2 regions of the Geodermatophilus sp. URMC 62 genome follow, and region 2 is predicted to be linked to the other one. Evidence: riboswitches for the same ligand, from Rfam matches in the RefSeq annotation. Region 2 holds a riboswitch; the other holds the start of a gene.
What was found. A riboswitch is a leader RNA that binds a small molecule or an ion and turns the genes downstream of it on or off. The one in region 2 is predicted to bind S-adenosylmethionine.
Positions count from the first base shown of each region.

Region 1: it holds a riboswitch for S-adenosylmethionine, as region 2 does, so the genes downstream of both, ACU616_RS06985 (bifunctional o-acetylhomoserine/o-acetylserine sulfhydrylase) here and thrC (threonine synthase) in region 2, are expected to answer to the same signal.

Region 1 is NZ_JBRFHY010000001.1:1,451,308-1,465,821, reverse strand. Features, by position in the region: gene npdG (NADPH-dependent F420 reductase) at 1-658, shown strand, start outside; gene ACU616_RS07030 (hypothetical protein) at 805-1,107, shown strand; gene ACU616_RS07025 (hypothetical protein) at 1,304-1,777, shown strand; gene ACU616_RS07020 (C40 family peptidase) at 1,945-2,979, shown strand; gene ACU616_RS07015 (APC family permease) at 3,005-4,483, shown strand; gene ACU616_RS07010 (YdeI/OmpD-associated family protein) at 4,401-5,027, opposite strand; gene ACU616_RS07005 (uroporphyrinogen decarboxylase family protein) at 5,056-6,093, opposite strand; gene ACU616_RS07000 (gamma carbonic anhydrase family protein) at 6,132-6,719, shown strand; gene ACU616_RS06995 (threonine aldolase family protein) at 6,792-7,862, opposite strand; gene metX (homoserine O-acetyltransferase MetX) at 7,951-9,033, opposite strand; gene ACU616_RS06985 (bifunctional o-acetylhomoserine/o-acetylserine sulfhydrylase) at 9,033-10,325, opposite strand; SAM riboswitch class IV at 10,368-10,482, opposite strand; gene ACU616_RS06980 (acetyl/propionyl/methylcrotonyl-CoA carboxylase subunit alpha) at 10,514-12,514, opposite strand; gene ACU616_RS06975 (carboxyl transferase domain-containing protein) at 12,589-14,199, opposite strand; gene ACU616_RS06970 (hypothetical protein) at 14,275-14,514, opposite strand, start outside.
Region 2 is NZ_JBRFHY010000001.1:2,381,877-2,396,390, forward strand. Features, by position in the region: gene ACU616_RS11445 (DUF5313 family protein) at 1-241, opposite strand, end outside; gene ACU616_RS11450 (CBS domain-containing protein) at 385-816, shown strand; gene rarD (EamA family transporter RarD) at 880-1,794, shown strand; gene ACU616_RS11460 (DUF3263 domain-containing protein) at 1,910-2,242, shown strand; gene ACU616_RS11465 (LytR C-terminal domain-containing protein) at 2,878-4,131, shown strand; gene ACU616_RS11470 (alpha/beta fold hydrolase) at 4,212-7,103, shown strand; gene ACU616_RS11475 (ABC transporter permease) at 7,187-8,053, shown strand; gene ACU616_RS11480 (alpha/beta fold hydrolase) at 8,158-9,156, opposite strand; gene ACU616_RS11485 (HAD family hydrolase) at 9,474-10,304, opposite strand; SAM riboswitch class I at 10,366-10,488, shown strand; gene thrC (threonine synthase) at 10,501-11,802, shown strand; gene ACU616_RS11495 (cold-shock protein) at 12,009-12,209, shown strand; gene ACU616_RS11500 (SDR family NAD(P)-dependent oxidoreductase) at 12,418-13,302, shown strand; gene groL (chaperonin GroEL) at 13,530-14,514, shown strand, end outside.

The sequences.
Region 1 (14,514 bases), 930 kb from region 2:
GCCCGAGGGCCTGACCGTGGCGGTGCTCGGCGGCACCGGCCCGCAGGGGCGGGGCCTGGCGCGGCGGTTCGCCGCGGCCGGCGTCCGCGTCGTGCTGGGCAGCCGCGACGCCGGGCGCGCGCAGGCCGCCGCCGCCGACCTGGCCGCGGCCACCGGCGGGGACGTCACGGGGGAGGACAACGGCGGCGCCGCCCGCGCCGGCGACGTGGTCGTGGTCGCGGTGCCCTGGGACGGGCACGCCGACCTGCTCGCCGGCCTGCGCGCGGACCTCGCCGGCAAGCTCGTCGTCGACTGCGTGAACCCGCTGGGCTTCGACGGGCGGGGGGCGTTCGCCCTCGCCGTCGCCGAGGGGTCGGCCGCCGAGCAGGCCGCGGCGCTGCTGCCCGACAGCCGGGTGGTGGCCGCGTTCCACCACGTCAGCGCCGTCCTGCTCGAGGACCCCGAGGTGACCACCCTGGACACCGACGTCCTGGTGCTGGGAGAGGACCGCGAGGCCACCGACCTGGTGCAGGCGCTGGCCGGCACCATCCCGGGGATGCGCGGGGTCTACGCGGGCCGGCTGCGCAACGCTCACCAGGTCGAGGCGCTGACCGCCAACCTGATCAGCGTCAACCGCCGCTACAAGGCCCACGCCGGGCTCCGCGTGACCGACGTCTGAGTCGCGGCGCCTGGGGCGGGTGTGACGACGCGCGCCGAAACCTCGCTCGATACCGCACGGCTGCTGTCCTCAAACGCGGTCTCCCGATTAACTTTCGGGCGACCGCAGCAGGCCCCCCGGGACGGGGGCGTCGAGGGGAGCGCCTCATGACCCGCAGCCAGAAGCCCTCCGTCTTCCAGGTGGGCCGGATCTGGGACGACGGCAACACCGTCGTCGTCTCCGGGTGGGGCATCGGCCTGTGCGCCTCCTCGTGCCCCTGCCACCGGTCCCCGGTCGCCGGGCGCCTGGCCATCGACGAGGACCAGTCCGGCGGCACGCTGGGCCTGCGCAGCTTCCGCGAGGACGGCTGCGACTGCTGCGAGCCCTGGACCGCCGACGAGCTCTCCGCGGTCCTCCGCGACCTGGAGCGGCTGTCCGGGCTCGACGCCGAGGAGCCCCTCGCCGGCTGATGCAAGGACCCCGTCCCCCTCACCGCTCGCAAGCTCGCGGCGAGCCTCTGGACGGGGCCGCCCGTGCCCCCCACGCCCCGCAGGCTCGGCGCGGGACCCTGCACGGGGGCCGTTCCAGCGCGTCACCGACCCGGGCGGAGTACCCCGCTCGCGCGAGCGCGTTCGCAGGAGGTGCGTCCCGGGGTAGGAGTGCCCCGTGTTGGGACGAGCGGCGCTGCGCGGCGCCCTGGCCGGACTGGCCGGCACCGCGGCGATGACCCTGGCCGAGAAGGTCGAGCAGCAGGTGACCGGGCGGCCGGACAGCTACGTGCCCGGCCGCACCCTGATCGCCCTCACCACCGGCCGGCGGCTGCCCGAGTCGGCCCGCCCCCCGGTGGTCAACCACGTCATGCACTGGGGCACCGGTGCCACCGTCGGCGCGCTGCGCGGCGTCTGGTCGGCCAGCGGGCTGCGCGGCTGGCGCGCCTCGGCCTGGCACACCTCGGTCCGGCTGGCCACCGACCAGACCCTGGAGAACGCCACCGGGGTCGGCAACCCGCCGTGGACCTGGTCGCGCCGCGACCAGGTCGTCGACGTCGCGGGCAAGGCCCTCTACTCCTTCGTCACCGGCGCGGTCGCCGACCTGCTGGTGCCCATGGCCCCCGACCGCCGCCGCAGCACCCGCTCCTGACCGGACCGGCCGGCCGCGGGGCGGCCGGCACCTCCCGGGACGGGTGTGACGGGTGCGCCCTCCCCCGCGGGGGAGCCCGCGCGCCGCCCTCACCCTCTGGTCACCACCTCCCTACGGTCCGTGTGGATCAACGGGGGCCGCCACCGGCGGCAGGGGGGACGGCGGACGTGCAGCGCAACCGGACGACGGGCCGCCGCTGGTCGGTTGTGGCCGTCGCCACCACCGGCCTGCTGGCCCTCGTGCTCGCCCCCGCCCCCGCCTCGGCCGCACCCACGACCTCGACCGCACCCGTGACCGCCGATCAGGCCGCCCGGCTGGTCGAGGAGACCGGCCGCCGGCTCACCGCGCTCGACGAGCAGGTGCACCAGGCCGAGCTGACCGTGCAGACCCGGCAGCAGGCCGCCACCGACGCCGAGCGGGCCGCCGCACAGGCCGAGACCACGCTGGCCGAGTACGGACCGCGCATCCGCGCGATCGCGCAGACCGGCTACACGGGTGGCACGCGGTCGCGGGTGGCCGCCTTCCTCGCCAGCGACTCCGCCGACGACCTGATCGCCCAGATGACCACCCTGGACCTCATCGCCGACCACACCGAGGGGGTGCTCGCGGAGGTGGCCGCCGCCCAGGCCGCCGCCGAGCAGGCCCGCTCGGCGGCCGACGCCGCCGGTGCCGAGGCCGCCGCGGCGCTGGCCGCGCTGCACGACCAGCAGACCCAGGTGCAGCAGCAGGTCGACGCCTACGAGGCCGACTTCACCCGGCTCTCGGCCGCCGAGCAGGCCACGGTCACCGCCGCGCTGGCCGGGCCGACGCTCACCGCGCCGTCCACCGCGGACGCGGTCGCCGCCGCTCCCGGGCCGGCCGCCGCCGTCGCGGTGCAGACCGCCCTGGCCCAGCTCGGCGACCCCTACGTGTGGGGCTCCTCCGGCCCGGACGGGTTCGACTGCTCCGGGCTCACCCAGTACGCCTACGCCGCGGCGGGGATCTCGCTGCCGCACTCCAGCGGCGCGCAGGCCCAGCTGGGGACGCCGGTCGCCCGGGCCGACCTCGAGCCCGGCGACATCGTCTACTTCTACGCACCGATCAGCCACGTGGGGATCTACGTCGGCGACGGCAAGATGGTGCACGCCCGCACCTTCGGCTCACCGGTCGCGGTGACCAGCGTCGACCAGTCCGGCTACCGGGGCGCCGTCCGCATCGCCTGAACGACGGCGCCGTAACGTGCCGCCGGTGACCCGGGCAGCGCAGCGACCGCAGCCGGCCCTGCGCCCGGAGGCGATCGGCTTCCTCGACGCGCTGGTCATCGGCCTGGCCGCGACCTCGCCGGCGTACTCGCTGGCGGCGGTGATCGGGCCGGTCGTGGCGCTGGTCGGCGTGCACGCCCCCGGGGTCGTGCTGGCCTCCTTCGTCCCCATGCTGCTCATCGCCGGGGCGTTCGCCGCGCTCAACCGGGCCGACCCCGACTGCGGGACGACGTTCTCCTGGGTCACCCACGCCTTCGGCCCGACCACCGGCTGGATCGGCGGCTGGGCCATCACGACGACCGGCGTCCTGGTGCTCGGGTCGCTGGCCGAGGTCGGCGTCCGCTTCACCCTGCTGGCCCTCGGGCTGGACTCCTGGGAGGCCTCCACGCCGCTGGTCGTGGCGCTCAGCGTGGCGCTCGTCGTGGGGATGTCCGCGCTGTGCGTGCTGGGCACCGAGCTCTCCGCCCGGCTGCAGAACGGGCTGATCCTGGCCCAGACGCTGGCGCTGGCGGTGTTCGCCGTCGTCGCCGTCGTCCGCGGGGTGCGCGGCGACACGCCCTCCGGTGGGCTGGTGCCGTCCTGGAGCTGGCTGGACCCCTCCGGCGCCGGCGGCGCGGCGCTGACCGGCGGGCTGCTGCTCGGCGTCTTCGCGTTCTGGGGCTGGGAATCGGCGGTCAACCTCACCGAGGAGACCCGCGACCCGCTGCGTGCGCCCGGGCGGGCCGGGGTGCTCGCCACCGTCGTCCTGCTGCTGACCTACCTCGGCGTCGCGGTCGCCGTCGTCTCCTTCGCCGGCACCGGCTTCCTGGCCGGCAACGCCGACGAGGAGGAGGCGGTGTTCGCGCTGCTGTCCACCGACGTGCTCGGCGGCTGGGACTGGGTGGTGCTGCTCGCCGTCGCCACCTCGGCGATCGCCTCCACGCAGACGACGATCATCCCGGCGTCGCGCACGGCCCTGTCCATGGCCCGGCGGGCGGCGCTGCCGGCCCCGTTCGGCTCGGTGTCCGAGCGGTACCGGACGCCGGACGTGTCGACCTGGTGGGTCGCCGGCGTGGCGGTGGCCTGGTACGTCGGCGTGCACCTGGTCAGCGAGAACGCGCTGCTGGACTCCATCACCGCGCTGTCGCTGCTCATCGCGCTGTACTACGCGCTCACCGGGCTGGCCTGCGCCTGGTGGTTCCGCCGGCGGCTGACCCGCAGCGCGCGCGACCTGCTGCTGCTCGGGATCGGGCCGGTGGCCGGCGCGGCGGTGCTGCTGTGGCTGCTCGTCCTCTCGGCGCGCGACCTCGCCGACCCGGCGAACAGCTACGGCGGGCAGGCGTGGTTCGGGTTGGGCCCGCCGCTGGTCATCGGCGTCGGGGTCGTGGTCGCCGGCGTGCTGCTCATGCTCCTGTGGCGGTGGCGCGACGGCCGCTTCTGGCAGGAGCGGCCGGGTGCGGCCGGCGACCCTCCGCCAGCATCGTGACGACCGCGGCGACCCGCTTCGCCCGCGTGGCCGGGGTGGCCGCGGTGTGCACCCGGTGGAGCACCGCGTAGCGGTTGGTGGCGTCGAGCCCCGCGAACGCCTCCTGTGCGGCCGGCTCGGCGGCCAGGGCGGCGGCGAGGTCGTCGGGCACGGTGATGGTGGCCGCGCCGGCGTAGGCGCGGTCCCAGCGGCCGTCGGCCCGGGCCGCCTCCACCTGGGCGAGGCCGGCCGGGCGCATCCGGCCGGCCGCGGTGAGCTCGGCGACGGCGGCGACGTTCTTCTGCGACCACACGCTGCGCGGACGCCGCGGGGTGACCCGCACCAGGTAGGAGTGCTCGTCGAGCCGGTTGACCCGGCCGTCGATCCAGCCGAAGCACAGCAGCGACTCGACCAGCTCCGCCTGGGTCACCGAGGGCACCCCGGCGCCCTTCTTCGCCAGCCGCACGTAGCAGCCGGGGGCGGTGGCGTGCTCGGCCTCCAGCCACGCCTCGAGCGCGGCCCGATCGGGGAAGGCCAGCACCGGCAGGTCGGTCGGCACGGTCACGACGGCGATCCTGGCCCCTGCCGGTCCCTCACGTCAGCTCCGCGCGCAGCATGCCGGCCGCCTCGGCGAGGGCACGCATCTTGCCCTCGGCGGAGGCCCGCGGCAGGTACTTCAGGCCGCAGTCGCTGGAGAGCACGAGCCGGGTGACGTCCACGTCGTCGAGCGCGCGCCGGACGCGGTCGGCGACCACCTCCGGCGTCTCCACCTCCGGCGTGGAGAGGTCCAGCACGCCCAGCGCGATCCCCTTGCCGCGCAGCGGCCGCAGCGACGCGGGGTCCAGGTGCGACTGGGCGGTCTCCACCGACACGGTGTCCACCGGGGTGTCGGCGAGCTCGGGCAGGAACGAGTAGCCCTCCGGGCGCTCGGCGACCATCGCCGCGTAGCCGAAGCACAGGTGCAGGTGCACCGGGCCGGGCGCGCCCTCCACCGCCCGGGTCACCGCCTCCGCTCCGTAGCGGCGGGCCACCTCGGGCCGCGCCTGCAGCCACGGCTCGTCGATCTGGACGACGTCGGCGCCGGCGGCGAACAGGTCGGCGACCTCCTCGCGGACGACGTCGGCGTAGGCCAGCGCGAGCGCCCGGTCGTCGCCGTAGTGCTCGTCGGCCGCCTGCTGCGCCATCGTGAACGGGCCGGGCAGCGTGATCTTCACGGCCCGGTCGGTGTGCGCGCGCAGGAAGCGCACGTCGCGCGCCTGGATCGGGCCGCGCCGGCGGATCTCGCCGACCACCCGCGGCACCGGGATCGGCTTCCCCGACCGGTTGACCACCGTGCCGGGGGTGTCGACGTCGACGCCCTCGAGTGCCGTGGCGAAGTGGTTGGAGTAGGACTCCCGCCGCTGCTCGCCGTCGCCCACGACGTCGAGGCCGGCCGCCTCCTGGGCGCGCAGGACCAGCAGCGTCGCGTCGTCCTGCGCCTCCTCGAGCAGCTCGGGAGCCGGCCGCCACAGCTCCCGGGCGCGCACCCGGGGCGGGAACTGGTGCGCCAGGCGGTCGCGGTCGATGAGCCACCCGGGCTGGGGGAGGCTCCCGACGACGGTGGTGGGCAGCGGCGGCAGCGGGGCGGGCACGGGGTGAGTCTGCCCGCGGGGAGCCGAGGTGTGCTGGGGTGGACGCCGTGGCGGACAACTACATCGCGGAACTGCCGTTCGGCGCCCCGGCCATCGACGACGAGGCCTTCGTCGCACCGACGGCGGTGGTGGTCGGCGCGGTGACCATGGGACCGCGCTCGAGCATCTGGTACGGCGCGGTGGCCCGGGCCGACGTCGAGGTCATCGAGATCGGCGAGGGCTCGAACGTGCAGGACGGCAGCACCCTGCACGCCGACCCGGGGTTCCCGCTCGTCGTCGGCCGCGGGGTCACCGTCGGGCACCGGGTCGTGCTGCACGGCGCCCGGGTCGACGACGACGTGCTGGTCGGCATGGGCAGCGTGGTGATGAACGGCGCCCACATCGGGTCGGGCTCGATCGTGGCCGCGGGCGCCGTCGTCACCCAGGGGACGCAGGTGCCGCCGGGCTCGCTGGTGGCCGGCGTGCCCGCGAAGGTGATCCGGCAGGCCACCGAGGACGACCTCACCCACATCCGGCTCAACGCGCAGAGCTACACCGAGCGGCTGCCCGCGGCGCGGAAGGTGCGGCCGGTGGTGCGGCGTCCGCTGCCCCCGGCCGGTTACACCCCGGGCGACGCGGCCGACTAGGTCCGTCCGCGAGATCTGCACACTCGCGGTCCCCCGTGCCGCGGAGGCCGCCAGTGTGCAGATCTCGCGGCTTCACACCGCGCCGGCCAGGCGGGCGACGGCGGCGCGGACCTCCCCGGAGGACAGGGCCAGGGTCGCGTCGCCCACCGACAGCTCCACGCGCACCACGGTGGGGTCGCCGGTGATCCCCGGCTCCGCCCAGGTCCACAGCCCCTCCTCGGCCAGCGCGCGGGCGGCGGCGCGGAAGGCGTCCGGCGTGGCCGACAGCAGCAGGTGGAGCATCGGCGTCTCCGGCGGGTCGGGGACCACCCGCACGCCGGGCAGGTCGCGCACGGCGCCGGCCAGCTCCCGCGCGCACTCGAGGTAGGCGGGGAACAGCGGCAGCCGGCGGCGCAGGCAGGTCAGCGCCGAGGCGGCGCCGGGCCACAGGCCGAACAGCGTGCCGCCCATCCGCCGGCGCCACTCCCGGACCTCGGAGACGACGTCGGCCGGCCCGGCCACCGCGCACCCGGCCAGCGCGCCGACGCCCTTGTAGAAGCTGACGTAGACGGTGTCGAAGGGCGCCGCGACGTCGGACGGCGGGAGGCCGTACCCGGCGGCGGCCTCCCACAGCCGCGCGCCGTCGAGGTGCGCGACCGTGCCCCGGTCGTGCGCCCACGCGGCCTGCGCGACCACGTCGTCCCAGGGCGGTAGCGGCCCGCCGAGGTCGCGCTGCGGCAGCTCCACCACCAGCGCGGCCGGCGGCTCGGCCACGTCGTCGAGGTCGGCGCGCAGCAGCATCCGGTGCCGGTCGCCGACCGGGCGCTCGACCAGGCCCTGCAGCCGCGCCAGCGCACCCCCCTCGTGGCGGAACAGGTGGCACTCGGGATGGCCCACGACCGTCTCCCGGCGGCTGCGCCCGGCGTGCACACGCAGCACCGACTGCTGGGCCATGGTCCCGCTGGGCAGGTAGACCGCGGCCGGCTTGCCCAGCACCTGCGCGACCTCGCTCTCGAGCTCGGCGACCACCCCGCCCGCGCCGTACCGGTCGACCGCCGTGTCCGCGGGGATCGTGGCCAGCAGGTCCGCGGCGCGCACCGGTCCGTGGCCGCTCAGCGCGCGGTCGCAGGCCAGGCGCAGGGCGTCGAGGTCGTCGTCGCTCACGCACGCCAGTCTTCCCCGGGCGAGATCTGCACACTCGTGGCTTCCGGGGTCCCGGGAGCCACGAGTGTGCAGATCTCGCGGAGAGGGGTCAGGTGCCGAGCAGCTCGCGCACCAGCGCACCGACGGCGCCGGCCTCGACGAGGAAGCCGTCGTGCCCGTGCGGAGAGGACACCACCCGCAGCGGGACGCCGAGCGCGTCGGCCACCCGCTGCTGCAGCTCCAGCGGGTAGAGCCGGTCGCTGTCCACCCCGGCGACGACGACCCGCGCGGTCACCCGCGACAGCGCGGCCTCGATCCCGCCCCGGCCGCGGCCGACGTCCCAGGTGTTCATCGCCTCGGTGAGCACCACGTAGCTGCCGGCGTCGAAGCGGCGGGCGAGCTTGTCGGCGTGGTGGTCGAGGTAGGAGACGACGGCGAAGCGGCCGTCGTCCTGCACGGTCGTCCCGAACCGCTCCTCCAGCTCGACCGGGCTGCGGTAGGTGAGCTGCGCGATCCGCCGGGCGACGCCGAGCCCGGCGACCGGGTCGGCGCGGATCGCGGCCTGCTGGGTCGTCTGCGTGCCGATCTGGTCGGCGGTCGCGGCCGCGCCGGAGGCGAGGAAGAGCACCCCGGCGACCCGCTCGGGCAGCGCCACCGCCCACTCCAGCGCCCGCATCCCGCCCATCGACCCGCCGACGACGGCGGCCCACCGGCGGACGCCGAGCGCGTCGGCCAGCGCGGCCTCCACCAGCACCTGGTCGCCGACGGTCACCTCGGGGAAGCGCGCGCCCCACGGGGCGCCGTCGGGCGCGGTCGAGGACGGCCCCGTCGTCCCCTGGCAGCCGCCGAGCACGTTGGCGCAGACGACGAAGAGCCGCCCGGTGTCCAGCGGCGCCCCCGGCCCGACCAGCGGCGCCCACCAGCCCGCGGTCGGGTGCCCGGGCCCGGCCGGCCCGGTGACGTGGCTGTCGCCGGTCAGCGCGTGCTCGACGAGCACCGCGTTGCCGCCGTCGGGCGCGAGCGTCCCCCAGGTCTCGTAGGCGACCCGGACGCCGGGCAGCACCCCGCCGCGCTCGAGGCGGACCGGTCCGTCCAGGTCGAGGAACAGCCGGTCCCCGGCGGGGTCGCCGTCGCGCCACCCGCCGGTGCGCGGCGGGGTGCGGGACGCCGGGACGTCCCGCACCCCCGTCATCACGCCCCCTTGGCCGCGCGGAACCCCGCCTCGAGGTCGGCGAGGATGTCGTCGATCCCCTCCAGCCCGGCGGCCAGGCGCACCAGCCCGGGCGTGACCCCGGTGGTCTGCTGCTCCTCGGGCGTGAGCTGCGAGTGCGTGGTCGAGGCCGGGTGGATCACCAGGCTGCGGACGTCGCCGATGTTGGCCACGTGGCTGTGCAGCTCCAGCGCCTCGACGAAGCGCCGGCCGGCCTCGACGCCACCGCGGATCTCGAAGGCCAGCACCGCGCCGGCGCCGCGCGGGGCGTAGCGCTGCTGGGCGGCGTGCCACGGCGAGGACGGCAGGCCGGCGTAGTGCACCGACTCGACCTCGTCGTGCGCCTCGAGGAACTCCGCCACCCGCTGGGCGTTGGCCACGTGCCGCTCCATGCGCAGCGACAGCGTCTCGATGCCCTGCACGACCAGCCAGGCGTTGAACGGGCTGATCGCCGGGCCGAGGTCGCGCAGCAGCTGCACGCGGGCCTTGAGCGCGTAGGCCGGGGCGCCGAGGTCGGCGTAGACCACGCCGTGGTAGGTCGGGTCCGGCGTCGTGAACCCGGGGAACCTCCCCGACGTCCAGTCGAACGTGCCGCCGTCGACGATGACGCCGGCGATCGCGGTGCCGTGCCCGCCGAGGTACTTCGTCGCCGAGTGGACGACGACGTCGGCACCGTGCTCCAGCGGCCGCACGAGGAACGGCGTGGCGATGGTGTTGTCCACGATCAGCGGGACGCCGTTGCGGTGGGCCACCTCCGCGACGGCGGCGATGTCGAGGACGTCGCCCTTCGGGTTGCCGATCGACTCCCCGTAGAGCGCCGTGGTGTTCTCGCGCACCAGCGACTGCCAGCTCTGCGGGTCGTCGGGGTCCTCGACGAAGGACACCTCGACGCCGAGCTTGGGCAGCGAGTGGTGCAGCAGGTTGTAGGTGCCGCCGTACAGCGACGCCGAGGCGACGACGTGGCTGCCGGCCTCGGCGACGTTGAGCAGCGCCAGCGTCTCCGCCGCCATGCCGCTGGCCACCGCGAGCGCCGCGACGCCGCCCTCCAGCGAGGCCACGCGCTGCTCGAGCGCGTCCTGCGTCGGGTTCATGATCCGGGTGTAGATGTTGCCCATCTCGGCCAGCGCGAACAGGTCCGCGGCGTGCTTGCTGTCGCGGAACTGGTAGGCGGTCGTGGCGTAGATGGGCAGGGCGCGGGCGCCGGTGGTCGGGTCGGGGCCGGTGCCGGCGTGGATCTGCCGGGTCTCGAAGCTCCAGCTCTGCGGGTCGGTCACGCGCCGTCTCCTCTCGTTCGGGAGACCCCGCGGCGCACGGAGGACTCCGTCCTGCCGGGCGGCGGGTGCCGCGCGGCCGGCTCTTCCCCTGGAGCACCTCGGACGGAGAGAGGTTGCCGGGCAGCCAGCCAGGTGCTTGACGCTGCCTCTCGTGAGCCTGCGCCGACCCTAGCGGAGCGGGCTCCGGCTCAGGCGGGGGTGAGCCGGGCGAGCACCTGGTCGAGCCGCACCTGGTCGCCGGCCGCGACGAGCAGCTCGACGACGCCGTCGGCCGGGGCGCGCAGCGTGTGCTCCATCTTCATCGCCTCGACGACGACCACCGGCTCCCCGGCGGTGACGACCTGTCCGTCGGTCACCGGCACCGCGATCACCGAGCCGGGCATCGGGCTGGTCAGCTCCGGGGGGTGCGCCGCGGCGCTGTCGGGCCGCAGCACCACGCGGCGGGCCCGGCGCAGCGGCCAGTCCGCGCCGTCGGCGTGCACGAACAGGCCGTGCCCGTCGCCGTCGCCGTCGGCGGCGGCGTCTCCCTCGGCGGCGACCAGGCAGCGGGACCGCACACCGTCGCGCACCAGCGCCAGGCCGCCGTCCTCGGCCGCGCAGGACAGCGTCCCGGCGTCGGCGCCGTCGAGGGTGGCGCGGGCCGCGGCCGGCGTGCCGGTCAGCGCCACCGTGCGCGGCCGGCCGCCGGCCTCGAGCCGGACGGTGAACGGCGCGGCGTCCCCCAGCCGGAAGCCGCTCGGCGCGCTCCACGGGTCGGCCGGGTCGGCCGCGGCCCAGGCGGTGAGCCACAGGTGCGCGGCGGCGGCGAGGACGGCGAGGTCGGGCACCGGCGGGACCGCGTAGGAGGCGGCCACCCGGTCGAGCAGCGCGGTGTCCAGGTGCCCGGCGCGCACGTCGGGCTCGGCCAGCAGCGCGCGGACGAACCCGACGTTGGTGGTCACGCCGAGCACCGCGGTGTCGCCCAGCGCCCGGTCGAGCGCGGCGAGCGCGGTGGCCCGGTCGGGGCCGTGCGCGACCACCTTGGCCAGCATCGGGTCGTAGTCCGAGCCGACGACGGTGCCGGCCGCGACGCCGGAGTCGACGCGGGCGCCGGCGGGCTCGGCCAGCGCGAGCACCCGCCCGCCGGTGGGCAGGAAGCCGCGGCCGGGGTCCTCGGCGTAGACCCGCGCCTCCATCGCCCAGCCGGTCAGCGCGACGTCGTCCTGGCCGAACGCCAGGGGCTCGCCGGCGGCCACGCGCAGCTGCTGCTCGACCAGGTCCAGGCCGGTGACCAGCTCGGTGACCGGGTGCTCGACCTGCAGGCGGGTGTTCATCTCCATGAAGAAGAACTCCTCGGGCCGGTCGGCCGAGACGATGAACTCCACGGTGCCGGCGCCGGTGTAGCCGACGCTGCGCGCGGTGGCGCAGGCGGCCGCACCGATCCGGGCGCGGGTGGCCTCGTCGAGCAGCGGCGAGGGGGCCTCCTCGACCACCTTCTGGTGGCGGCGCTGCAGGCTGCACTCGCGCTCGCCGAGGTGGACGACGGCGCCGTGGGCGTCGGCGAGCACCTGGACCTCGACGTGCCGCGGCCGGTGCACGAACCGCTCGAGGAACAGGGTGTCGTCGCCGAACGCGGCGGCGGCCTCCCGGCGGGCGCTGACCAGTGCGGCGGGCAGGTCCGCGGCGTCCTCGACCACCCGCATGCCCTTGCCGCCGCCGCCGGCCGAGGGCTTGACCAGCACGGGGAAGCCGATGCCCGGCGCCGCGGCCACGAGGTCGTCGTCGGGAAGGCCGGGCTCGGCGATCCCCGGGACGACGGGCACGCCGGAGGCGGCCACGGTCTTCTTCGCGGCGATCTTGTCGCCCATCACCCGGATCGCCTCGGCCGGCGGCCCGACGAAGACCACGCCGGCGTCGGCGAGCGCGGCGGCCAGGGCCGGGTTCTCCGAGAGGAAGCCGTAGCCGGGGTGCACGGCCTGCGCGCCGGTGGCCCGGCACGCCTCGACCACCCGGGGCACCGACAGGTAGCTCTGCGCGGCCGGGGCGGGGCCCAGGCGGTAGGCGACGTCGGCGGCGCGGACGTGCGGCGCGTCGGCGTCGGCGTCGCTGTACACGGCGACCGAGCGGATGCCGAGCCGGCGCAGCGTGCGGATCACCCGGACGGCGATCTCGCCCCGGTTGGCGACGAGGACGGTGTCGAAGGTGCTCATCGCTCGACTCCGCACTCGTTCGGATCGTCGGTGGCCGGCGGTTCTGGCAGGTGCGTCGTCTTCGGCATGGCGGCTCACATCCGGAAGACGCCGTAGGCGACGTCGTCGAGGGGGGCCTGGGCGCACGCGGACAGCGCCAGGCCGAGGACGGTGCGGGTGTCGGCGGGGTCGAGGACGCCGTCGTCCCAGAGCCGCGCCGTGGAGTAGTAGGGGTTCCCCTGGGCCTCGTACTGCGCGCGGACCGGCGCCTTGAACGCCTCCTCCTCGTCGGCGGGCCAGTCGGTGCCGCGGGCGGTCAGCCCGTCGCGGCGGACGGTGGCCAGCACCGAGGCGGCCTGCTCGCCGCCCATCACCGAGATGCGGGCGTTGGGCCACATCCACAGGAAGCGGGGGGAGTAGGCCCGGCCGCACATCGAGTAGTTGCCGGCGCCGTAGGACCCGCCGATGACGACGGTCAGCTTGGGCACCCGGGCGCAGGCGACGGCGGTGACCATCTTGGCGCCGTGCTTGGCGATGCCGCCGGCCTCGTAGTCGCGGCCGACCATGAACCCGGTGATGTTCTGCAGGAACAGCAGCGGGATGCGCCGCTGGTCGCAGAGCTGGACGAAGTGCGCGCCCTTCTGCGCCGACTCGCCGAACAGCACGCCGTTGTTGGCCACGATGCCCACCGGGTGCCCGTGCAGCCGGGCGAAGGTGGTCACCAGCGTCGGCCCGTAGAGCGCCTTGAACTCCTGGTGCTCGCCGCCGTCGACGAGCGTGGTGATCACGTCGCGGACGTCGTAGGGCGTGCGGGGGTCGACCGGCACCAGGTCGTAGAGGTCGGTCTGCGGGCGGACGGCGTCGCGCGGCGGGGCGACCTCCCAGGCCGGCGGCGCGGGCGGGGCCAGCGTCGCGACGATGCGGCGGACGATCTCCAGCGCGTGCTCGTCGTCGTCGGCCAGGTGGTCGGTGACCCCGGAGACGCGGCTGTGCAGGTCGCCGCCCCCGAGGTCCTCGGCGCTGACCACCTCGCCGGTGGCGGCCTTCACCAGCGGCGGGCCGCCCAGGAAGATCGTGCCCTGCTCGCGGACGATCACCGACTCGTCGGCCATCGCGGGGACGTACGCCCCGCCGGCGGTGCACGAGCCGAGGACGGCGGCGACCTGCGGGATGCCGCGGGCGCTCATCGTGGCCTGGTTGTAGAAGATCCGGCCGAAGTGCTCGCGGTCGGGGAACACCTCGTCCTGCATCGGCAGGAACGCCCCGCCGGAGTCGACCAGGTAGACGCACGGCAGCCGGTTCTGCAGCGCCACCTCCTGCGCCCGCAGGTGCTTCTTCACCGTCATCGGGTAGTAGGTGCCGCCCTTGACCGTGGCGTCGTTGACGACGAGGACGCACGGCCGCCCGGCGACCCGGCCGATGCCGGTGATGATCCCGGCGCCGGGGGAGTCGCCGTCGTACATGTCCTCGGCGGCCAGCGGCGAGAGCTCGAGGAACGGGCTGCCGGGGTCGAGCAGGTGGGCGACGCGGTCGCGGGGGAGCAGCTTGCCGCGCTCGACGTGGCGGGCCCGCGCCGACCCCGAGCCGCCGAGCGCGCGCTGCCGCAGCCGCTCGCGCAGGTCGGCGACCAGGGCCTCGTGCCGGGCGCGGGGTGGGGCCGGCGCAGCCGCGGCCACCTCCGCTGCGGCGTCGACGTCGGCTGCCATGTCGTCCTCCGGGAGGTGCGCGGGGTGGTCACCCCGGACGTTAACGGCCGTTCACGTCGGCTGTCCACGTGCCGGTCAGCCGGTCGGCGGGGTCCCGGGTGTCGGCGCCGGCCCGACGGTCGTCCGCGGCGCCTCGCCGGTGGTGGCCGGCGCGCTCGTCCCCGGTGCCGGCTCCTGGGTCGTCCCCCCGGGCGTCGTCCCCCCGGGCGTCGTCCCCCCGGGCGTCGTCCCCCCGGGCGTCGTCCCCCCGGGCGCCGTGGGCTCCGTCGTGGGCAGGTCGTCGGTCGGCGTCGGCTCGCCCGTCCCCGGCCCGGT
Region 2 (14,514 bases):
GGCCGCCCAGCGCGGCGGTGAGCCGGTAGGCGACCGCCACCGGGACGGCGAACAGGCACAGCGCCACCAGTGGCGACAGCTGCACCAGGGAGCGGGCCAGGTGACGGCGCACCCAGCCGGGACGGGTGGTGTCGGCGAGCACCCAGGGCCACAGGGCCCGGGGCAGCCCGCCGCCGAAGGCATAGCGCAGCCACTGCCACGGGCCGGGGCGGGTGGGAGGGGCCTCGTGCTCGGTTCGCACACCACGACGGTAGGCCGCCCGCGCCACCCGGGGGAGGGGTGCGCGAGCCGCGCGGCCGCGGGCGCGGGGCGCGCGCCGGAGTCCGTTGCCCCTCGGGCGCGTGCGGGTGGACACTGCCGGACGCCGAGGGAGGGAGGGCTCCCGTGCAGATCGCCCAGCTGCTGCGCCGCAAGGGCCCGCAGGTCGTCACGGTCGCGCCCGGCGCCCCGGTCCGCGCGGCGCTGTCCCTGCTCGTCGAGCGCGGCATCGGCGCGCTCGTCGTCTCCGGCGCCCCCGGCGTCGTCGACGGGATCCTCTCCGAGCGCGACGTGGTCCGCGGGCTGCACGCCTCCGGGCCCGGCGTGCTCGACGGGCCGGTGTCGGCGCTGATGACCGCGGAGGTCCGCACCTGCGTGCGCACCGCGTCGGTCCACGACCTGGCCCGCCTCATGACCGAGCACCGGGTCCGCCACGTGCCCGTCGTGGAGGACGGCCGGCTGCTCGGCATCGTCTCGATCGGCGACGTCGTCAAGGCCCGCCTCGACGAGCTCGAGGAGGAGCGCGCCCACCTGGTCGACTACATCCAGACCGGTTAGGCGGGGACGCCCCCACCCGCTCGCGGCGGGGACCTGCGCGAGGGCAGGCGTACGGTGCCCGCCGTGGACGAGCGGCGGCTGGGGACGGCGGCGGGCCTGTCCGCCTACGGTCTGTGGGGCGTCTTCCCGCTGTACTTCCCGCTGCTCGAGCCGGCCGGCGGCCTGGAGATCGTCGCCCACCGCGTCGTCTGGTCGCTGCTGTTCATCTCCCTGCTGATCACCGTGCTGCGCCGCTGGTCGCTGGTCCGCGCCGCGGTCACCGACGCCCGCACGATGCTCGTGCTGGCCGGCGCGTCGGTGCTCATCGCGGCCAACTGGCTGGTCTTCGTCTACGGCGTCAACTCCGGTCACGTCGTCGAGACCTCGCTCGGCTACTTCATCAACCCGCTGGTCAGCGTCCTGCTCGGCGTCGTGGTCTTCGCCGAGCGGCTGCGCCCGCTGCAGTGGACGGCGGTGGGGCTGGCGACGGTCGCCGTCGCTGTCCTCACCGTCGACTACGGCCGGCCGCCGTGGATCGCCCTCACGCTGGCCGCCACGTTCGGCAGCTACGGCCTGCTCAAGAAGCTCGTCCGCGTCGAGGCGGCGCCGGGTCTGCTGGTCGAGACGGCGGTCGTGGTGGTGCCCGCGCTCGCCGTCCTCGCCGTGCTGCACGCCACCGGCCGGGGGACGGCGGGCACCGCCGGCACCGGGCACCTGCTGCTGCTCCTGAGCTCGGGGATCGCCACGGCGGTGCCCCTGCTCTTGTTCGCCGCGGCCGCCCGGCGCATCCCCCTGTCGACCTTGGGGCTGCTGCAGTACCTGACCCCGCTGATGCAGCTGGCCATCGGCGTCTTCGTCTTCTCCGAGCCGATGCCGCCGGCCCGGCTGGCCGGCTTCGCCATCGTCTGGGCCGCGCTGGTCGTCTTCACCGTGGACAGCCTGCGGTCGGCCCGTGCGGCCGGACGCCGGGCGGCGGAGCAGGTGCCCGCCGTCGCCTGACCGCGCCCGGTCATCACGGATCGGGCGAGCCGCGCACGGCGCGCCGCGAGTGTCGGCACCCGGGCCTACCGTTGTCGGTGACGGCTTCCCCCCGATCGAACGGACCTCCCCGGCCATGACCTCCGACCCCGACCCCGCGGTCCCCCCGCGGGAGGACACGGCGTCGAGCGAGGGCCCCGCACACCCCGCGGGCCTGACCCGGCGCGAGCACGAGATGCTGGCCTTCGAACGGCAGTGGTGGCGCCACGCCGGAGCGAAGGAGACGGCGATCCGCGAGCGGTTCGGCGTCCCCCCGACGCGGTACTACCAGGTACTGAACGCCCTGGTCGACCGGCCTGCCGCGCTCGCCGCCGACCCCCTGCTGGTGCGCCGGCTGCGCCGGTTGCGCACCGCCCGCAGACAGCGGCGTTCGCCTCACCTGCTGGGCAAGGACTCCTCCGCCCTCTAGATTTGGTCACTGTGGGCAGGCATGTGGCGCCAGGTGGTGACCAAACGGACCGGCCGGCCGGTGGCCGGCGCCGTACCGACGTCCCGCCCCCCGGGGGTGACACGTCCGTCCCCGGCCCTGCTGCGCCCGCCGCCCCCCGCGGCGCCGCGCCGACCGCGGCGGCGCAGCCGGCCGACCTGAGCGACCACCCCACGACCCCCGGCCGCAGCCGCGCCGACCGCCGGCGCGACGCCCTGCTGGGGGGCGACGGCGACCGGCGCCGTCCCCTCACCGGCCGCCCGTCCGCACAACCGGGACCTGCGCGCCCCGCGCAGCCGGCACCCGCGCGGCCGGTCGCCCAGCCGGCGCCCCCGCGACCCGTCGCCCAGCCGGCGCCCGCGCCGCCGGCGCCCGCGCGACCCGTCGCACCGCCGGCGCCCGCACGGCCGCCTGCCCAGCCGGCGCCCGCACGGCCGGCTGCCCAGCCGGCGCCGGCGCGGCCGGTCGCCCAGCCGGTACCCGCGCGACCGGCCGCCCGGTCGCGCCCGCTGGAGCCCGCGCCGCTCACGCGGCCGCGGCTGCCCGCCCCGCCGGCCGGCGCAGCCGCCCGCCCGGCACCCGAGCCACCCGCCCGTCCCACGGCGCTCGAGACCACCATGGCGCCCTTCCAGGCGGTCCCCACGCCCCAGGCCGACGCGCCCGAGCTCGCGACCCCCGTCCTGGACCCGTGGGACCAGCCCGCCCGGCCCGCCGCGCGCGGCCGGACGGCGTCCCCGGCGCGTCCCGCGCCGGCCGAGTCCCCGCGCCGGGCGCCCGCCCGCCCCGCACCCGAGGACATCCGCCCGGCCGCGGCCGGCAGCCGGGGCCCCGCCGCGGCTCCGTCCCGGTCCTCGTCGCCGGCCCCCGGGGCCGCACCGGCCGCCACACCGGCCGCCACGGCGCCGGCCGGCGGTGCGTCGACCTACCGCGACTGGACCCGCCCGTCGGGCCCCGGGGCCGCCGCGCCTGCCGCGGCCCCGCTCACCGAGGCCATCCCCGACCGGGAGGTCTCCCGCGCCCGGGCGGCCGCCCCGGCCACCGAGGCCATCCCCGACCGCGAGGGAGTCCGCGACCGCACCGACGCCGCGCCCCCGGCGCCGCTCACCGAGGCCATCCCCGACCGCGAGGTCGCCGACCGGCGCCGCACGTCCCGCGACCGCCGCGACGAGCCCGACGCCGGGCCGCCGACCGGACCCTCCACCGGACCGTCGACCGGGCCCTCGACCGGTGTGGTCGGGAGCCGGGCGGCGTCGCGCGCCGAGCGGCAGGCGATGGAGGTCGAGCGCCGCCGTGCCGCGCGCCGGGCCGGCGTCTCCCCGTCGGCGCTGCGCGGGGACGACGACGAGGGCGGTCGCCCGCGCCGGCGGTCCGTGGTCGGACTGCTCGCCGTCGTGGTGGTCGCGCTGGTCGTGCTCGGCGTGTACAGCTTCACGTCACCGGCCGCGCAGGAGAGCGACGCCACCCAGCCCGCGGAGCCGACCGCCTCGGCGTCCGCGACGCCCACCTCCGGCCCGCTGCCGCCGCTGTCGGCCGTCCCGCTGCCGCCGGTGGAGCAGGCGCCGACCACGCCGGTGCGGGTGCCGGTGACCGTGCTCAACGCCACCGACGTCGGCGGGCTGGCCGGCGACGCCTCCGCCGCCTTCGCCGCCCAGGGGTGGACCGCGGCCGGCGTCGGCGAGTACCAGGGCAGCGAGATCGCGACGACCACCGTCTTCTTCACCGCGGGCGACGAGTCCCAGCGCCAGTCGGCCCTGCAGCTGATGGAGGCGTTCCCCGGGATCACCGTCGGGCCCACCGTGCGCTTCTTCGAGGTCCCCGGCGAGGCCGATCCGGGCCTGGTCGTCGTCCTCACCGCCGAGTGGCAGCCCTGACCCGAGTCCGTCGCGTCCCGTCCCGGAACACCGGTGCGGCGCCGTCCGTTGGCCGCAGCGTGCCTCCCGTCCGCGGGCCCGTGCGTCTTCGCCCGCGCTCGAGCACCCGTGCCGCCCTCGGTGTCCTCGTCGCCCTGCTCCTCGCGGGCACGGCGCTCGTCTCGCTGCCCGCACCCGCGGTCGCGGCCGAGGACGTCTCCACCGAGGACGCCCGCGTCCCCTCCGGCTCCGGTGCCGACGCCGTCGAGCTCGACACCACCCTCTACCGGCCGGCGTCGGCGACCGCGGACGCGCCGGCCCCCGCGGTCGTGCTCGCGCACGGCTTCGGCGGCAGCAAGCAGTCGGTGGCCGACGACGCCCGCGACCTGGCCGGGCGCGGCTACGTGGTGATGACCTACTCCGCCCGCGGGTTCGGCGCGAGCACCGGGCAGATCGGCCTCGACGACCCGCGCTACGAGGTCGCCGACCTGTCCACGCTGCTCGACGTCCTCGCCGCGCGCGACGACGTCCTGCTCGACGGCGAGGGCGACCCGCGGGTGGGCGTCGCCGGCGCCTCCTACGGCGGAGCGCTGTCGCTGCTCGGCGCCGCCTACGACGACCGCGTCGACGCCATCGCCCCGCAGATCACCTGGAACTCGCTGACCGCGGCGCTCTTCCCCTCCCAGACCGGCACCGTCGACGCCGCCACCCCGGCGGCCACGCCGCAGACCGCCGGGGCCGGCGTCTACAAGCGGCTGTGGGCCGGGCTCTTCTTCGGTGTCGGCTCGGCGCCCACCGGCGGGCTGCTCGACGCCCTCGGCGGCGCCGACGGCGCCGCCGCCTCCGACGGCGCCGCGCTGCCGTTCGACCCCTCCTCGGTCGACACCTCCGCCGTCGACCCGGCCGTGGTCGAGCAGGCGCTCACCTGCGGTCGGTTCCGCGCCGACATCTGCGCCGCCTACCAGGACGCCGCGGCCACCGGGACGCTGACGCCGGAGATCGCCGCCGTCCTCGACCGCAGCAGCCCCGCCGCGGTGCTCGACCGGATCACCGCGCCGACGCTGCTGGTGCAGGGCACCGAGGACTCGCTGTTCGGCCTCGGCCAGGCCGACGCGAACGCCCGCGGGATCGCCGCGAACGGCACCCCGGTGGAGGTCGTCTGGTACGCCGGGGGCCACGACTCGCAGGCCTCGGAGCGGGAGACCGCCGACCTGCGCGAGCTCGTGGCCGGCTGGTTCGACCGGCACCTGCGCGACGCCGGCGACCCCGCCCGCGGCGAGGACCCCGGCACCGGCTTCCGGTTCCCCGCGCCGACCGGGCTGGGCAGCGGCCTGGGCACCGTGCAGGGCGGCAGCCAGAGCGTGATCGCCGGCGCCTACCCCGGCCTGGACGGCGGTGAGCCGACCGAGCGGGTCGACGTCGTGCTCGACGGTGCGGTCCAGCCGGTCGTCACCCCCGCCGGCGGGACCCCGGCCGCCATCACCACCGTCCCCGGGCTCGGGTCGCTGGCCTCGGCGCTCGGCGGCACCGCGGTGGAGGTCCCCGGCCAGTTCGCCGCCTTCTCCAGCGAGCCGCTCGCCGACGCCGTCGAGGTGGTCGGCGCGTCCACGGTCGACCTCGCCGTCGCCTCGCCCAGCGGCAGCGCCACGCTGTTCGCCAAGCTCTACGACGTCGGCCCCGACGGCGCCCAGACGCTGCCCGGCGGCGTGGTCGCCCCCCTCGCGCTCAGCGGCCTGTCGGCCGACCCGGCGGCGCCGACCCCGGTGAGCGTCACGCTGCCCGGCATCGTGCACCGCTTCGAGGCCGGCCACACGATGCGCGTCGTCGTCTCCTCGACCGACCAGGCCTTCGCGCTGCCGGCCGAGGCGACCGTCTACTCGGTCGCCCTCGCCGGTGCGGGCGACGGCGGCGCGACGATCGCCGTCCCCACCGTGCAGGGCCAGGCCCAGGCCGACGGCGGCACCTCGCGCTGGTGGTGGCTGCTCGGCGCCGTCGTCCTGCTCGGCCTGCTCGGGTGGCTGGCCGCGCGGCTGTGGGGCCGCCGCCGGCGCCGGGTGACCTCGGCGGTCGAGCCCGACGGCGAGGACGTGCCGCTGCGCTTCGAGGGCGTGACCAAGGCCTACAAGGACGGCTTCGTCGCCGTCCGCGACCTGTCCTTCGAGGTCCGCCGCGGACAGGTGCTCGGCCTGCTCGGCCCCAACGGCGCGGGCAAGACGACGTCGCTGCGCATGCTCATGGGCCTCATCCGCCCGACCGAGGGCCGGATCAGCGTCTTCGGCCACGCCGCCGGTCCCGGGGCGCCGGTGCTGTCGCGCCTGGGCTCCTTCGTCGAGGGCACCGGCCTGATGCCGCACCTGTCCGGCCGCGACAACCTCACCCTCTACTGGGCCGCCACCGGCCGCCCGGCCGCCGACGCGCACATGGCGGAGGCGATCGAGGTCGCCGGCCTGGGTGCGGCCATCGACCGTCCGGTGCGCCGCTACAGCCAGGGCATGCGCCAGCGCGTGGCCATCGCCCAGGCGATGCTCGGCCTGCCCGACCTGCTGGTGCTCGACGAGCCGACCAACGGCCTGGACCCGCCGCAGATCCACGCCATGCGGGAGGTTCTGCGCTCCTACGCCGCCACCGGCCGCACGGTCATCGTCTCCAGCCACCTGCTCAGCGAGATCGAGCAGACCTGCACGCACGTGGTGGTCATGGCCAAGGGGCAGAAGATCGCGCAGGGCACGGTCGAGGAGATCGTCGGCGCCGGCGGCGCGGTCTCCGTCGGTCTGGCCGACGACGCCGACACCGACCGCGCGGCCGCCGTCCTGTCCGGGCTGCCCGGGGTCACCGTCGAGCGCACCGACGAGGGCCTGGTCGCCGACCTGGGCGAGCGGACGTCGCGGGCGGCGGCGCTGCAGGCGCTGGTCGCCGCCGACGTCGCCGTCGACCAGTTCACACCGCGCCGCCGCCTGGAGGACGCGTTCCTGGCACTCGTGGGGGAGTCGTGACCGTCGACCACGAGAACGACAGCCGCGGGAGCACCGCAGCGAGCGCCAGCGAGCGAGGAGCGGACCGAGGCCGGAGTCGAGCCATGACACAGCACGTCCAGCCCACCGGCGCGGTCGCCGGCTACCGGCCCGAGCGGACGCTGCGGCTGTCGGTCGAGCTGCGCCGGCAGTTCAAGCGGCGGCGCACCATCGGCGTGTTCGTGCTGATGGTCGCCCTGCCGCTGGTGCTCATCGCCGCGCTGCAACTGGGCGCCAGCGAGGAGGCGCAGACCAACAGCCGGATCAACCTCGTCGACGTCGCCACCGCCAGCGGCCTGAACTTCACGCTGTTCGTGCTGTTCGCGACGACGGGCTTCTTCCTGGTCGTGGTCTACGCGCTGTTCTTCGGCGACACCGTGGCCAGCGAGGCGCAGTGGGGGTCGCTGCGCTACACGCTGGCCACCCCGGTGCCGCGGATGCGGCTGCTGCGGCAGAAGTTCGCCGCCGCGCTGGTGCTGTCGGTGGCCGCGCTGCTCACCCTGGCGGTCGTCGCGGTGGTGGCCGGCGGCATCGCGTTCGGGTTCGCCGAGATCCAGACGCCGATCGGGGTGACCCTGCCGCAGGGGGAGGGGCTGCTCCGGCTGGCCGGGATGCTCGGCTACCTCGCCGTGCACCTGCTCGTCGTCGGCACGCTGGCGTTCTGGCTGTCGACGATCACCGACGCGCCGCTGGCCGCCGTCGGCGGGGCGGTGTTCACGATGTTCGTGTTCGCGATCCTCGACCAGGTCGAGCAGCTCGGGTCGCTGCGCGACTGGTTCCCGACCGCGGAGGAGTTCGCCTGGACCGACCTGCTGCAGACGCCGGTCGACTCCTCCGACCTCTTCCGCGGCGTCGTCCAGTCGCTGGTCTACGCCGCGGTGTTCACCGCGCTGGGCTTCCGCCACTTCTCCCGGCGCGACGTCACCAGCTGAGCGTCACGCCGCAGGGGAGCAGCGCTGACGCATCGCGGTGGAGGAGACTCCCGCCGGCTCGACCAGGGGGCGTCGAGGACGGGCTCGACGCCCCCTCGTCCGGCCTAGCCCCCGTGTCCCCCGTGCCCGCGCCCCCCAGGCTCGTTCCTCCGCACGAACGACAGCACCATGTCGTTGAAGGCGAGGTAGGACTCCCAGTGCGGGCAGTGCCCCGCCTCGGCGAACACCGCGACCTCGGCTGATGGCAGGTGGGTCGCCAGCTCGCGCAGCCGGCTGGGCGGGAAGTACATGTCGGCGTCGCCGGTGAACAGCTGCGTGGGCGTGGTGATCGCCTCGATGGCCGACCACGTGAGGGCGTTCTGCGTGCCCGGCAACGGGGTCGCCGGCTTGGGCGCCTCCTCGTTGGCCTTCCACTCCTCCAGCGCCTCCGGTGCCGCGGCCCGGTAGGAGGGCCCGAGCTCCTGGAACTCGGCGGGGAGCTGCAGGAAACCCCCGGCGATCAACCGCTGGGTGACTGCCGCCCACTGCGGGTCCTGGATGCCGCCGATGGTGCAGCCCACGACGCAGCTGAGCAGCCGGTCCGGGATCGACACCGCGGCGTCGAACACCGCGTTGCCGCCCGCGGCCAGCCCGACCAGGTGGAACTGCCCGACCTCGAGCACGTCCATCAGGGCGGTGAGGTCACGGAGGTCGGTGCCGGCGTCGCGTCCCACCAGTGGCTCGGACCCCAGGTAGCCGCGCCGGGAGTAGCTGATCACCCGGTGGCCCGCCTCGGCGAGGGCCGCCTGCTGGTAGCCCCACACGCCGCCGTGCCCGCTGTGCGGGTGCATGAGCACGATCGGTGTGCCGTTCCCGCCGGTGTCCCACACCGCCAGCTTCACACCCGGGATCTGGACCTGGCCCAGGCTCCCCGTCATCGGGGGCACCGGCTCCCACGACGTCTGCGCGGGGATCAGCTCCGCCCGCTGGCCGGGGCCGCCGGCCTGTCCCCCCGGCCCCGACGGCCCCGAGGTGCCCGGCGCCGCGCTCGCGGGTCCGGCGGTCGCGCCGAGCGCGACGACGCCCGCCCCGGCCAGCCCGGCGAGCACGCGCCTGCGGTTCATCGCCCTGTCGGTGGTGTGGCTCAACTGGTGCTCCGATCGTCGCTGATCGCTGGTCCGGTGCCCGCGAGGGGTCCAGGGGCACTCACCGGAGGGTCGCCTCCGCGGCGTCGTCGCCGACCGCGGTCACCAGGTCCGGGCAAGATGGCCGCAGCCCGTTCGGATGCCCCGCTTCGCCGATCGACGTCAGGCGGGAGTATTTATCCGTCTGGTTGACCGGGCAAGACGGGATGCCGGCTCCGGGTGGCCGTCGTCCACGCCGGGCGCTTCCGCACCGGCGTGCGCAGGACCGCGTCACGACCCCGTCCGCCGTCGTCCGGTCAGAGGCTCGCGCGCACCGCCTGGGCCCAGCCCTCGCCCATCGCCCCGTCGGTGACGGTCACGTTCGGGACGGCGGCCAGCAACTCCGGCATGCCCTCGACCTCGGCGCCGTTGGCGGTGATCCACAACCGGCCGACGACGGGCGCCATCTCCAGGTCGCTGGCGCTGTCGCCGACCGCGACGGCGTCGGCGGGGTCGATCCCGCGGCGCTCGAGGTCCCAGGCGATCGCCGCGCCCTTGGAGATCCCGCGCGGCATGAGGTGGTAGACCCGCGCCAGCTGCCCCTCGGGCGCCAGGTCCAGCTCCGCCGTCGCGGGGATGGCGCCGTTGTCCCTGAGGGACAGCCAGCCCAGGCCCCGCTCGGCGAGCCACGCGTCGACGGCGAGCGGGTCGACGAACCCGCGCAGCAGCGCATCGCCGGAGTGGGTGGTGTGCCAGGGCGCGTGCCACTCCAGCCGGCCGGGGTTCGCCGCGCAGAGGTCCTCGACGACGCCGAGCCCGGCCATGACGTCCACGGGCGTGCGCCCGGCGTGCTCGGCGGGCAGTTCGCCGGGAAGCTGGTGGCGCGCCCGGCCGCCCTTCCAGGTGACCAACGAACCCAGCTCGGCGATGGCGCCGTCGGCGGCGAAGATCCGCCCGGCCTCGGTCACCTGGTCGACGGTCCGCCCGCTGACGATGACCAGCGGGACCCCGGCGGTGTGCAGCTCGAGCAGCGCGGTGGCCGGCTCGGCGGTGGGGACGCCGTCCGCGGTGTGCCAGAAGGAGCCCCGCGCGCCGACCATCGTGCCGTCGAGGTCGGTGTAGACGATGCGGGCTGCAGCCGAGGCCATGACGCCCAGCATGGCCGGACCACGGCGGTGCTCCGGGACCCGGGTAGAGTCGGCCCCGTTCCACTCATCCAGAGGGGCAGAGGGACACGGCCCGGTGAAGCCCCGGCAACCGCGCTGCGCGAGCGGCGAGAGGTGCCAATTCCGTCCCGCACGGCTCGACGGCCCGCCGCGGGGAAGATGAGGAGGTAGTCGTCGCATGACCCTGACCGCTCCCGGTTCGCTGCAGGCCGACTCGTCCGCCGGCGGCCCCGTCCCCCCGAGCCCCGCCCGTGGCCTCGTCTGTCGCAACTGCGGCGCCACCTTCGGCCTCATCGCCGAGCACGCCTGCGCGCAGTGCTTCGGCCCGCTGGAGGTCGACTACGACCCCGAGCGCATGCGGGCGGTGACGCGGGAGCAGATCGAGGCCGGCCCGCAGAACATCTGGCGCTACGCCGCCCTGCTGCCCGTGGGCCAGGACCCGGCCGACCGCGTCTCCCTCGATCCCGGCATGACGCCGCTGGTGCGCGCCGACCGGCTGGCCGCCGAGCTCGGCCTCACCGGCGGGCTGTGGGTCAAGGACGACTCGGCCAACCCCACCCACTCGTTCAAGGACCGCGTGGTCAGCCTGGCGGCCACCGCTGCCAAGCGGCTGGGCTACGCCAAGATCGCCGCGGCCTCGACCGGCAACCTGGCCAACTCGGTGGCCGCGCACGCCGCCCGCGTCGGCCTGCCCTCCTACGTCTTCATCCCGGCCGACCTCGAGCCAGGCAAGGTGGTGCAGTCGGCGGTCTACGGCCAGACGCTGGTCGCCGTCGACGGGTCCTACGACGACGTCAACCGGCTGACCAGCGAGCTCGTCGAGACCGACGAGTTCGAGGACACCGCCTTCGTCAACCAGAACGTGCGGCCCTACTACGCCGAGGGCTCCAAGACGATGGGCTACGAGATCGCCGAGCAGCTCGGCTGGCGGATCCCGGCCCAGGTGGTCATCCCCATGGCGTCGGGCTCGCTGCTGACCAAGGTGGACAAGGCCTGGCGGGAGCTCGCCGCCGCCGGCATCGTCGAGGCCACCGAGTGGCGGGTCTTCGGCGCCCAGTCCGCCGGCTGCGACCCGATCGCCACCGCCTTCGACAACGGCTGGGACGTCGTCAAGCCGGTCAGGCCCACCGGCATCGCGAAGTCGCTGAACATCGGCAACCCCGCCGACGGCCCCTACGCGCTCGACGCCATCCGGCGCACCGGCGGCGCGGTCGGCCGGGTCGGCGACGAGCAGATCGTGCAGGGCATCCGCGACCTGGCCCGCACCACCGGCGTGTTCGCCGAGACCGCAGGCGGGGTGACCGTGGCCGTGCTGCGGCAGCTGGTCGAGGACGGGCGGCTGGACCCCACGAAGGAGACCGTCGTCCTCAACACCGGCGAGGGCCTCAAGACCCTCGACCCGCTGGAGCCGGTGGTCGGCCCCACGCACCGCGTGGAGCCGTCGCTGAAGTCGGTGCGGGCGGCCGGGCTCATCCGGTAGGGGCGTACGCTCGTCCCGGCGCCGGTCCGGGTGAGCAGCTCCCCCGATCGGGCAGCAGTCGTGCGTGGGGTGACTCCCCACCTGGCTGTCCCTGATGTACGTTCTCGCGCGGTTGTCAGTTCCACGTTCGTGTCCGACGGGCGGAAGAGCTGTACCCGGCCCCCGGAACCCGGGGTCCGTCCGCACGCACGAACGTGGGAGCACACGTGGCACAGGGCACCGTGAAGTGGTTCAACGCCGAGAAGGGCTTCGGCTTCATCGCCCTCGACGGCGGCCAGGACGTCTTCGTCCACTACTCGGCCATCCAGATGGACGGGTACAAGAGCCTCGACGAGGGCCAGCGGGTCACCTTCGAGGTCGTCCAGGGCGAGAAGGGTCCGCAGGCCGACGCGGTCCGCACCGCCTGAGAACCACCTCTGCACGCCCACCGAGGCCCGGGTCCCCGACAGGGAGCCGGGCCTCGGTGCCGTGTGGTCGCGGTGCCCTCCTCCCGGTGCTCCGCGGCCTCCCGGTGCTCCGCGGCCGGCCGCCGTGCGGCGGGGTGTGGCCCCGGGCTCCTCGCCGCGGGAGGCTGCCGCAGGAGGCGCGGCCGGCGCCGGGGGACGAGGGGGTGCCGTGTCGCGCATCGCGATCGTCACGGGTGGTGCATCCGGGATCGGACGAGCCCTGGGCGCGGCGCTGGTGCGTCGCGGGGACCAGGTGGTCCTCGCCGACGTCGACGGCGCGGCAGCCGAGGGGACCGCGGAGCGGCTGACCGCCGCCGGACCCGGCACGGCCACGGCGGCTGCCGTCGACGTGCGCGACGCCGACGCGGTCGCCGCGCTGGTCGACGGGACCGCGGAGCGGCACGGCCGGCTGGACCTGCTGGTCAACAACGCCGGCCTCGGGATCGGCGGACCGGCGGAGGAGCTGAGCCCGGCGCACTGGGACCGGACCATCGACGTCAACCTCCGGGGGGTCGTCCACGGCGTGCAGGCCGCCTACCCCCTGATGCTGCGGCAGGGACACGGTCACATCGTCAACACCGCCTCGCTGGCCGGTCTGCTGCCGGCGCCGGGCATGGGCCCCTACGCGACGACGAAGTGGGCGGTCGTCGGGCTCTCGCTCAGCCTGCGGGCGGAGGCCGCGTCGCGGGGGGTCCGGGTGAGCGTCGTCTGCCCCGGCGGCATCGACACCCCGATCCTCGACAAGGGGATGCCGGCGGACCTGCCGCGCGTGCCGTCCGCCGAGGGCACCGACACGCGCGCCGCGATCACCCGGGTGAGCGGGGGACGGCTCTACCCCGCCGACGCGCTGGCCGCCGACGTGCTGCGGGGGATCGAGCGCAACCGGGCGGTGATCGTGGCCCCGCGGCAGGCGCGGGTGCTGTGGCGGCTCATGCGCCTGTCGCCGGGGCTCCTGCTGCGGCTGGAGACGGCGACCCTGGCCCGTCAGGAGGAACGGGACCGTGCCGGGGCCCGGACGGCGTCCACAGCCGCGGCGGAGGCTCCCCCGCGCTGACGGGTCCCGCCGGGGGAGGGGAACAGCCGGCGGCCACCCCCCGTTCTTGCACTCGGCAGGGGCGAGTGCCAGACTTCGGATTGGCACTCGACAGTGCCGAGTGCCAATCAGGTCGGAACGGTGAGGCACTGGAGCGCGGGCCACGTGAGCGCCCGCGGCGCCGGTGTCGTCCGTCGCGGGCGCCGGTCCCGGCCGTGCAGCGATCCATGCATGGAGGACATCACCACATGGCCAAGATGATCGCCTTCGAGGAAGAGGCGCGCCGCGGTCTCGAGCGGGGCATGAACACCCTCGCCGACGCCGTCAAGGTGACGCTCGGCCCCAAGGGCCGCAACGTCGTCCTCGAGAAGAAGTGGGGCGCTCCCACCATCACCAACGACGGTGTGAGCATCGCCAAGGAGATCGAGCTCGAGGACCCCTGGGAGAAGATCGGCGCCGAGCTGGTCAAGGAGGTCGCGAAGAAGACCGACGACGTCGCCGGTGACGGCACCACCACCGCCACCGTGCTCGCCCAGGCGCTCGTCCGCGAGGGTCTGCGCAACGTCGCCGCCGGCGCCAACCCGATGGCCCTGAAGAAGGGCATCGAGAAGGCCGTCGCCTCGGTCACCGACTACCTGCTCTCGACCGCCAAGGACGTCGAGACCAAGGAGCAGATCGCCGCCACCGCGTCGATCTCCGCCGCCGACCCGGCCATCGGCGAGCTCATCGCCGAGGCGATGGACAAGGTCGGCAAGGAAGGCGTCATCACCGTCGAGGAGAGCAACACCTTCGGCCTCGAGCTCGAGCTCACCGAGGGCATGCGCTTCGACAAGGGCTACATCTCGCCCTACTTCGTCACCGACGCCGAGCGCATGGAGGCCGTCCTCGACGACCCGTACGTGCTCGTCGTCAACTCGAAGATCAGCTCGGTGAAGGACCTGCTCCCGCTGCTGGAGAAGGTCATGCAGTCGGGCAAGCCGCTGGCCATCATCGCCGAGGACGTCGAGGGCGAGGCCCTCGCGACCCTGGTCGTGAACAAGATCCGCGGCACCTTCAAGTCGCTGGCCGTCAAGGCCCCCGGCTTCGGCGACCGCCGCAAGGCCATGCTGACCGACATCGCCATCCTCACCGGTGGCCAGGTCATCAGCGAGGAGGTCGGCCTCAAGCTCGACACCGCCGACGTCTCCCTGCTGGGCCGCGCCCGCAAGGTCGTCGTCACCAAGGACGAGACGA